3 regions of the Streptomyces sp. NPDC050704 genome follow, and region 2 is predicted to be linked to each of the others. Evidence: riboswitches for the same ligand, from Rfam matches in the RefSeq annotation. Region 2 holds a riboswitch; each other region holds the start of a gene.
What was found. Region 2 has a riboswitch for thiamine pyrophosphate ahead of AB0I18_RS16890 (thiamine ABC transporter substrate-binding protein). Riboswitches for the same ligand answer to the same signal wherever they lie in the genome.

Region 1 (3,242 bases), on a different contig from region 2:
GCACACCGGGCCCTTCGGACCAAGCAAGCTCGGCGCGGACTACGGAAGACCCGACCGGAAGATTGGCGCCCTTGCTCATGGATCTCGCTGTCATACAGCCAGTGTGCCGAGCCCGGCGAGCCGAGGCCTCCCTTCCTCCAAGTCTCATCCGAGGTGATGCCCCAGCCCTCGTGGCCCAGGGCCCGGGCTCGGGCTCGGGGCATCACCGCTGCCTCGGTCGGCCCTGGCTCAGTCCGCCAGTGGCAGGTACACCCGATTTCCCGCGGCCGCGAACTCCTTCGACTTCTGCGCCATTCCCTCCTCGATCTCCGCCTGCGAATCACCGTGCTCGCGGCGGATGTCGTGTGAGATCTTCATCGAACAGAACTTCGGCCCGCACATGGAGCAGAAGTGCGCCGTCTTGGCCGGCTCGGCCGGGAGTGTCTCGTCGTGGAACTCTCGGGCCGTGACCGGGTCGAGGGCCAGGTTGAACTGGTCCTCCCAGCGGAACTCGAAGCGGGCGTCCGACAGTGCGTCGTCCCACTCCTGTGCGCCCGGGTGTCCCTTGGCGAGGTCCGCTGCATGGGCCGCGATCTTGTAGGTGATGACGCCGGTCTTGACGTCGTCACGGTTGGGCAGGCCCAAGTGCTCCTTGGGCGTGACGTAGCAGAGCATGGCCGTGCCCCACCAGGCGATCATCGCGGCACCGATACCGGAGGTGATGTGGTCGTACGCCGGCGCGACGTCCGTCGTCAGCGGGCCGAGCGTATAGAACGGAGCTTCATCACAGATCTCCTGCTGAAGGTCGATGTTCTCCTTGATCTTGTGCATCGGGACATGCCCCGGGCCCTCGATCATGGTCTGTACGTTGAAACGCTTCGCGATCCTGTTGAGTTCCCCGAGCGTCTCCAACTCGGCGAACTGCGCACGGTCGTTGGCGTCCGCGATCGAGCCGGGCCGCAGGCCGTCGCCGAGCGAGTAGGTGACGTCGTACGCGGCGAGGATCTCGCAGAGCTCCTCGAAGTTCTCGTACAGGAACGACTCCTTGTGGTGGGCCAGGCACCACGCCGCCATGATCGAGCCGCCACGCGAGACGATGCCGGTCTTGCGGTTCGCGGTGAGCGGGACGTACGACAGGCGCACGCCGGCGTGGACCGTCATGTAGTCCACACCCTGCTCGGCCTGCTCGATGACCGTGTCCTTGTAGATCTCCCAGGTCAGCTCCTCGGCACGGCCGTCGACCTTTTCCAGCGCCTGGTAGAGCGGGACCGTGCCGATGGGGACGGGGGAGTTGCGCAGGACCCATTCACGCGTCGTGTGGATGTTGCGGCCGGTGGACAGGTCCATGACCGTGTCGGCGCCCCAGTGGGTCGCCCAGGTCATCTTCTCGACCTCCTCCTCGATGGAGGAGGTGACCGCGGAGTTGCCGATGTTGGCGTTGACCTTCACCAGGAACCGCTTGCCGATGATCATCGGCTCGATCTCCGGGTGGTTGACGTTGGCCGGCAGCACGGCCCGGCCCGCGGCGATCTCCTCGCGTACGACTTCGGGCGAAACGTTCTCCCGGATGGCCACGTACTCCATCTCGGGCGTGATCTCACCCCGCCTCGCGTACGTGAGTTGCGTCACGGCTTGTCCGTCGCGGCTGCGCCGCGGCTGGCGCGGACGCCCGGGGAAGACCGCGTCGAGGTTGCGCAGTCCGCCGCGCGGCGAGGTGTGCTTGATCCCGTCGTCCTCGGGACGAAGGGGACGGCCCGCGTACTCCTCGGTGTCGCCCCGGGCGATGATCCAGTTCTCGCGCAGGGGTGCCAAACCCCTGCGTACGTCGGTGTCGACGGTCGGATCGGTGTACGGGCCGGAGGTGTCGTACAGGGTGACCGACTGTCCGTTGGTGAGGTGCACCTGACGGACCGGCACCCGCAGGTCGGGGCGCGAACCCTCGACATACGCCTTGTGCCAGCCGATGGACTTCCCGGTCTCGCCGCTCTCGGGTGAGGCGGACTCCCCACCGCTGTCGCCCGGAGCGAACGCCCCGTTTGTCTGGCTGGAGGCAGGCGTGCGTACGTCCTTGTTGGTCATGAGACCTACTCCCTACGCCGGCATTACCCGGTAACAGGTTCGGCGGTCGACGCAGCGGCTTCCGTCCGCCGATGTTTCATGTGAAACATCGCTGGGACGAAGGTCAGCGCCCTCTCAGCCCGGTGCTCCGAGCTCCCGCGTGTGCAAAGGTGACTCCACGCTAGCGTCACAATGGGCGCGGTGAACAGTGGGCCCCCGCCGTTCTTGCGATGATCGGTCGGTGACCACGACGCAGCAGCCCCCACCCCCACCGTCCGAACCACCGCACGGACGCGGCCCCGACGGCCATGGGCACGAGGGCGGACATGGACACGGAAACGACGGACCAGGACCGGGCGGCGGCGGTAACTGGTTCGGTGGCGGCAGCGGTGAGGGACCAGGCGGCGGGCACGGCCACTCGCACAGTCATGGGCCGGCCGCCCCTGTCTCGATGCACCTGCGAAAGGTCATCGCGGCGGTACTGATCCCCTTCGCCGCGGCGGTCATCGTCGGGCTCGCGGTGCTCTGGCCAGGCGGTGCACCGGGGCACGAACGCACGGGGGTCGGCTTCGACCGGCAGACCCAGCAGGCCACCGTGACCAAGCTCGACAAGGTGGACTGCAAGTCCGTGAACGCCTCGGGGGAGACCCCGACCGGTGACACCTCCACCGCCGAGGGCTCGTCGGCGCAGCAACAGGCAACCGGCACCTGCAAGAAGGCGACGATCCGCGTCGACAGCGGCAAGGACAAGGGCCGTACCTTCACGGAGATCGTCCAGCCGGACTCCTCGCGGCAGCTGAAGCAGGGCCAGGAGGTGATCGTGGCGTACGCGCCCGACGCCCCCGAGGAGCTCCAGTACTCGGTCACCGATGTGAACCGCAGGCTGCCGATGGCGCTGCTGGCAGGTATCTTCGCCGTCGCCGTGGTCGTGGTGGGCCGGTTGCGTGGCCTCATGGCGCTGATCGCGCTGGCCGTCAGCTTCCTCATCCTGACGTTCTTCATCCTGCCCGCGATCCTGCAGGGTTCGAACCCGCTGGTCGTGGCGGTGGTCGGGGCCAGCGCCATCATGCTGATCGCTCTCTACATGTGCCATGGGCTCTCGGCCCGCACGTCCGTTGCGGTAGTGGGCACACTGCTCTCGTTGCTGCTGATCGGGCTGCTCGGCTCGGTGTTCATCGGCTGGGCCGCGCTGACCGGCAACACGG
Region 2 (3,242 bases):
GGGGTCTTCGCGGCCTTCTACATCCCCTTCCTCGCCACCTTCGTGGCGCTGATGCTCACCGCCGACGACGGCGCGTGGCGGGTGCTGACGTTCCTGGTGCTGGCCGTCGTCAGCGACACCGGCGCGTACGCCATCGGCTGGCGCTTCGGCACGCACAAGCTCGCCCCGCGCATCAGCCCCGGCAAGACCCGCGAGGGCCTGCTCGGCGCGGTCGCCTTCGCGATGGTGGGGGGCGCACTGTGCATGGAGTTCCTCATCGACGACGGCACTTGGTGGCAGGGCCTGCTCGTCGGCTTCGCGGTCGCGGTCACCGCCACGCTCGGCGACCTCGGCGAGTCCATGATCAAGCGCGACCTCGGCATCAAGGACATGGGCACGCTGCTGCCGGGGCACGGCGGGATCATGGACCGCCTCGACTCGCTTCTGCCGACGGCTCCGGTGGTGTGGTTGTTGATGGTGATCTTCGTGGGGTCCGGCTGACCCGGCTGACCCATCGACCGGCTGACCGGTTGACCTGCATAAACGTACGTGAGGGGCCCGTTGTCCACAGGGTGGCGGGTCCCTCTTCGTATGTCTGCGACACTTGTATGGCTATGCCTAAGCCCGGAGAACTCACTTTCGTCGCCCCGCGCGGAGCCAAGAAGCCGCCGCGGCACCTTGCCGATCTCACGCCCGCCGAGCGTAAAGAGGCGGTTGCCGCGATCGGTGAGAAGCCGTTTCGCGCCAAGCAGCTCTCGCAGCACTACTTCGCGCGGTACGCGCACGATCCGGAGCAGTGGACCGACATCCCCGCGGGGTCGCGCGCCAAGCTCCAGGAGGCGCTGCTGCCCGAGCTGATGACGGTCGTGCGGCACCTGTCCACCGACGAGGGCACCACCCGCAAGACCCTGTGGCGGCTCTTCGACGGCACGCTCGTCGAGTCCGTGCTGATGCGGTACCCGGACCGGGTCACCATGTGCATCAGTTCGCAGGCCGGGTGCGGGATGAACTGCCCGTTCTGCGCCACCGGACAGGCCGGTCTCGACCGGAACCTGTCCACCGGCGAGATCGTGCACCAGATCGTGGACGGGATGCGGGCACTCCGGGACGGTGAGGTCCCCGGTGGCCCGGCGCGGCTGAGCAACATCGTGTTCATGGGTATGGGCGAGCCCCTCGCCAACTACAAGCGGGTCGTCCAGTCCATCCGGGCCCTCACCGACCCCGAGCCGGACGGGCTCGGGCTGTCGCAGCGCGGGATAACCGTGTCGACGGTGGGGCTTGTCCCTGCCATCAACCGGTTCTCCGACGAGGGCTTCAAGTGCCGCCTCGCCATCTCCCTGCACGCACCGGACGACGAGCTGCGCGACACCCTCGTCCCGGTCAACACGCGGTGGAACGTGCGTGAGGTCCTGGACGCCGGATGGGAGTACGCGGCCAAGTCGGGCCGTCGGCTCTCCATCGAGTACGCGCTCATCCGGGACATCAACGACCAGGCGTGGCGCGGTGACCGGCTCGGCCGGATGCTCAAGGGCAAGCCCGTGCACGTGAACCTGATCCCGCTGAACCCGACGCCCGGCTCCAAGTGGACCGCCTCGCGGCCCGAGGACGAGAAGGCGTTCGTCGAGGCCATCGCGGCGCACGGCGTGCCGGTGACCGTCCGGGACACCCGCGGCCAGGAGATCGACGGGGCGTGCGGGCAGCTCGCGGCCACCGAGCGATAGGGCGGTACGCTGGCCCCGTAAGCACATCTTCATATTCCGACAGGGGAGCGCCACAGCGCTGAGAGTGCGGTAGCCGGGTCACGGATGAAAGGACCTGGCGGGCCGCAGACCCTCTGAACCTTGCCCAGGTCATTCTGGGTAGGAAGTTCGGTCATTACTCGAGCTGTTGCGCCCTGCCCGGGAACTTTCAGAGGTTCCCGGGCAGGGCCGCGTCTCTTCCTGGTAACCCAGGAGGAAAGTCAGTGAGCACCACCAGGAAGTTCACGGCCGTGGCCGTCGGGCTGGGCCTTGTCACGCTCGCCGCGTGCGGTTCGTCCGACTCCGACGACCAGACCGGCGGCTCCGGCTCCGGATCCAAGACCGTGACCCTCGTCAGTCACGACTCCTTCGCCTACACCAAGGACGTGCTGACGGCGTTCGAGAAGGAGTCCGGGTACAAGGTCAGGGTCCTCAAGGACGGCGACGCCGGACAGGCCGTCAACAAGGCGATCCTCACCAAGGACAACCCGCAGGGCGACGTCTTCTTCGGCGTCGACAACACCCTGCTGTCACGGGCACTCGACAACGGGCTGTTCCAGTCGTACGAGGCCAAGGGCTCCGACCTGATCCTGCCGGAGTACCGGGCCGACCAGGACAAGCACCGGGTCACGCCCATCGACTCCGGAGACATCTGCGTCAACTACGACAAGGCCTACTTCAGCAAGCGCAAGCTGGCCCCGCCGACGTCCTTCGACGACCTGATCAAGCCCGCGTACAAGAACCTGCTCGTCACCGAGAACGCGTCCACCTCCTCGCCCGGACTCGGCTTCCTGCTCGGTACCGCCGCCAAGTACGGCGATGACGGCTGGCAGGACTACTGGAAGAAGCTCAAGGCCAACGGCGTGAAGGTCGTCGACGGGTGGGAGCAGGCCTACAACGAGGAGTTCTCGGGCTCCGCCGGCGGCAAGAAGGCCAAGGCGGACCGGCCGCTCGTCGTCTCGTACGCCTCCTCGCCGCCCGCCGAGGTCATCTACGCCGACCCGAAGCCGAAGACCGCACCGACCGGCGTCGCGGCCGGCACCTGCTTCCGGCAGGTCGAGTACGCGGGGCTGCTGAGCAACGCCAGGAACGAGAAGGGCGGCAAGGCGCTCGTCGACTTCCTGATCAGCAAGAAGTTCCAGGACGACATGCCGCTCAACATGTTCGTGTACCCGGTGCGCGAGGCCGCTCAGGTGCCCGCCGAGTTCACGAAGTTCGGACCGCAGGCCGAGGATCCCGAGACCCTGGACCCCGCCAAGATCGCCGACAACCGGGACCAGTGGGTCAAGTCGTGGACCTCGCTCGTACTGAAGTAGAGCCGCCCGAAGCAGAACCGCGCGGAGCGGAGCCGTCCGGAGCGGAGCTGTCCGGAGCGAAGTCGCCCGAGGCGAAGCCGCGCGCGCGTACGAACAGCGCGGCTCGGCTCGGTCTCATGGCCGTGCCCGTCGCGTTCTTCGCGGTCTTCTTCGCCTACCCGGTCGCGGCGATCGTGGCCCGCGGGCTGAAGATCGACGGGGTCTGGCA
Region 3 (3,242 bases), on a different contig from region 2:
GCGCTCCAGGACGTCGAGGCTCGGCGCGCCGCCGGTGCCCATGATGAGGCGGGACGTGAAGGACGTACCGCCGAGGACGAAGGGGTCGTCGGCCATGGGTCAGCCTCCTTGGACGGCGGTGAGGACTTCGACGCGGTCTCCCTCGGAGAGGAGGGTTTTCGCCCACCGCGCGCGCGGGACGACGGTTTCGTTGAGCGCGGCGGCCACTCCTGAGGGGGCCGCGGTGAGGGCGGCGACGACTGTGTCCAGGGCGGTGCCCGCGGCGAACTCGCGCGGCTCACCGTTGACGGAGATGGTCGTGAGTGCGGTTGCCCGGGTCATGCGGGCTGCTCCGTGAGTGCGGCGGTACTGAAGCGCTTGGGCGTGAACGGGCGGGCCTCGTCCGGGAGTTCACCGGTGGTCAGGGCGTGCGCCAGGGCGTCGCCGGTGATCGGCGTGAGCAGCACGCCGTTGCGGTAGTGGCCGGTGGCCAGGAGGAGCCCGGGGAGTTCGGTCGGGCCGAGCAGTGGCGCGTTGTCGGGGGAGGCCGGCCGCAGCCCGGCCCGCGTCTCGGTGAGCGGCAGCTCGGTGATGCCGGGTACGAGCTCGTGGGCGTCCCGCAGCAGCTCGTACACGCCGCCCGCGGTCACCGTCGTGTCCCAGCCCAGCTCCTCGCTGGTCGCGCCGACCACCAGCTCGCCGCTCTCGCGCGGCACGAGGTAGACCTGGCTGCCCCGGACGACGGCGCGCACGGTCCGGCTCAGGAAGGGCGCGTACCGTTTCGGCACGGTCAGCCGCAGCACCTGGCCCTTCACGGGACGCACCGGCGGCAGCACGTGGTCGGGGACCCCGGCGAGGCGCCCGCTGAGGCTGCCCGCGGCGAGGACGACCTGGCCGGCCGACAGTTCGGTCCCGTCGGCGGTACGGACTCCGGCGGCCCGGTCCCGTACGACGGTCAGCCGCTCGGCCCACGTCCGGTGGAAGACCACTCCGGCCCGCTCGCAGGCCGTGACCAGGGCCCCGGCCAGCCGCCGCGGATCGACCTGGTGGTCGCCGTCGACCCGCAGGCCGCCGCGCACACCCGGCGCGAGCATCGGCTCCAGGCGCCGGCACTCGCGGCCGCTCAGCCACTCGGAGTCCAGGCCCGACTGACTCTGCAGGACGTGCAGTTCGCGCAGATGGGCCCGGTCGTCGGCGTCGAGCGCGACGGCGAGCGTGCCGCACCGGCGGTAGCCGAGGTCCTGGCCGGTCGCCTCGGTCAGCTCCTCGGCGAAGTCCGGATAGCGGCGGGCGGAGGCCAGGTTGAGGCCGAGCAGGGTCTGCTCGCCGTAGTGCAGCTCGGTGACGGCGGCCAGCATCCCGGCCGCCACCTGCGCGGCGCCGCCGCCCGGTTCGGGATCCATGAGCGCGGTCGTGAAGCCGCGCTGCGCCGCCCGCCAGGCCGTGACCAGGCCGATGATGCCGCCCCCGACGACCAGTACGTCGGATGTGACGGACGCGGATGCAGCTGATGCGGATGCGGCTGATGCGGATGTGGCCGATGTTGTACGCGACATGGGCGTCCAGCCCCTCCCTTCGCCGGCATGACCCGGATCAGGTTCGTACGGTCGGAGGCCGTCCCAGCCTCCCTCTCAGCCCGGTTCGTCCGGGCTCCCGCGAGTGCTCTACGTTGGCCACCCTAGCCCTTCGTCGCACGCCTCAGTAAGGGAGCCTCACGGCATGGCCCGCTCGCTCGACGGTCTCTTCCTCGCTCCCGTCGCCGACCAAGCCCCAGGTCAGGTGGGCACGCGCACCCGGTTCGCGTACCACGAGAAGGACGGCGAGATCTGGGCCGAGTACGCGGGCGGCGACGTCGTACGCGGCCATCTCGTGGGCACCCGCGCGGGCGACCGCCTCGACTTCCGGTACGTACAGCTCAAGCGGGACGGCACCACCTCCTCGGGGCACTGCGAGTCCCGGGTCGTCGAGCTGGCCGACGGGCGGGTGCGCCTGGAGGAGACCTGGGAGTGGGAGTCGCAGCCGGGCAGCGGGACAAGTGTGGTCGAAGAGGTCACCGGGAACTGAACCCGCCGGCGCCGGGGAAGCCGCTGTGGAACAGGTCACTGATCGTGCCCCCTGACTGACAATCCGTCAGTGTCTATGGTGATCGTGTGAGCGAGCAGACGCAGGGACGGAGCCCGACGACGGGACGGAACGTCGTGATCGTCGGCGCGGGCATGGCCGGGGTGCAGACCGCGGTGGCCCTGCGGGAACGGGGCTTCACCGGCACCGTGACGCTGATCGGCGCGGAGCCCCACCAGCCCTACGACCGGCCGCCGCTGTCCAAGGCCGTACTCCTCGGCAAGGCGGAGGGCTCCGCCTTCGACGTCGACTTCGAGGCGCTGGGCGTCGAGCTTCGCCTGGGCCTCGAAGTGACCGGCCTGCGCCCTCGCCGGCACGAGCTCGACACGGCCGCCGGGCCCGTCCCGTACGACGTCCTGGTCGTCGCCACCGGCGCGGAACCGATCCATCTGCCGGGCGCCGAGGGCGTCCCCGGAGTCCATCTGCTGCGCACGCTGGACGACGCCGAGCGACTGCGGCCCGTACTCGCCCGGCAGCACGACATCGTGGTGGTGGGCGCGGGCTGGATCGGCGCCGAGTTCGCCACGGCGGCGCGCGAGGCGGGCTGTGCGGTGACCGTCGTCGAGGCCGCCGACCGGCCGCTGGTGGGCGCCCTGCCCGCCGAGGTGGCCGCCCCCATGGCGGCCTGGTACGCGGACAGCGGGGCGTTGTTGCGCACCCACGCGCGCGTGGAGCGCGTCGAGCCCGGCGCCGTGGTTCTGGACGACGGTTCGCGGGTACCCGCGGGTGCGGTCGTCGTCGGCATCGGGGCGCGGCCCGCCACGGCCTGGCTGGCCGGTTCCGGGATCGAGCTCGGCGCCCATCGCGAGGTCGTCGCGGACGACCATCTGCGCACCTCAGTGCCGGACGTGTACGCGGTCGGCGACTGCGCCTCCTTCCCGTCGGGCCGGTACGGCGAGCGCCTGCTGGTCCACCACTGGGACAACGCACTCCAGGGCCCTCGCACGGTCGCCGCGAACATCGTCGGCGAGACGGCCGCCGCGTACGACCCCGTGCCGTACTTCTGGTCCGAGCAGTTCGGCCGCTTCGTCCAGTACGCGGGCCACCACGCGTCCGCCGACACCGCCGTCTGGCGCGGCGACCCGACCGGCCCGTCCTGGTCGGTGTGCTGGCTCCGCGAGGACCGCCTGGTCGCGGTCCTG

Region 1: linked by a shared signal. The riboswitch ahead of thiC (phosphomethylpyrimidine synthase ThiC) and the one ahead of AB0I18_RS16890 (thiamine ABC transporter substrate-binding protein) in region 2 are both predicted to bind thiamine pyrophosphate.
Region 3: linked by a shared signal. The riboswitch ahead of thiO (glycine oxidase ThiO) and the one ahead of AB0I18_RS16890 (thiamine ABC transporter substrate-binding protein) in region 2 are both predicted to bind thiamine pyrophosphate.

What each region holds. Positions count from the first base shown of each region.
Region 1 covers NZ_JBFAHW010000010.1:134,642-137,883, forward strand. Annotated here, with positions in the region: gene AB0I18_RS08075 (VWA domain-containing protein) at 1-94, opposite strand, end outside; gene thiC (phosphomethylpyrimidine synthase ThiC) at 229-2,058, opposite strand; TPP riboswitch at 2,051-2,207, opposite strand; gene AB0I18_RS08085 (YibE/F family protein) at 2,279-3,242, shown strand, end outside.
Region 2 covers NZ_JBFAHW010000024.1:94,462-97,703, reverse strand. Annotated here, with positions in the region: gene AB0I18_RS16900 (phosphatidate cytidylyltransferase) at 1-480, shown strand, start outside; gene rlmN (23S rRNA (adenine(2503)-C(2))-methyltransferase RlmN) at 594-1,700, shown strand; TPP riboswitch at 1,732-1,863, shown strand; gene AB0I18_RS16890 (thiamine ABC transporter substrate-binding protein) at 1,943-3,034, shown strand; gene AB0I18_RS16885 (iron ABC transporter permease) at 3,151-3,242, shown strand, end outside.
Region 3 covers NZ_JBFAHW010000057.1:54,809-58,050, reverse strand. Annotated here, with positions in the region: gene AB0I18_RS29870 (thiazole synthase) at 1-96, opposite strand, end outside; gene thiS (sulfur carrier protein ThiS) at 100-321, opposite strand; gene thiO (glycine oxidase ThiO) at 318-1,535, opposite strand; TPP riboswitch at 1,533-1,646, opposite strand; gene AB0I18_RS29855 (hypothetical protein) at 1,699-2,043, shown strand; gene AB0I18_RS29850 (FAD-dependent oxidoreductase) at 2,130-3,242, shown strand, end outside.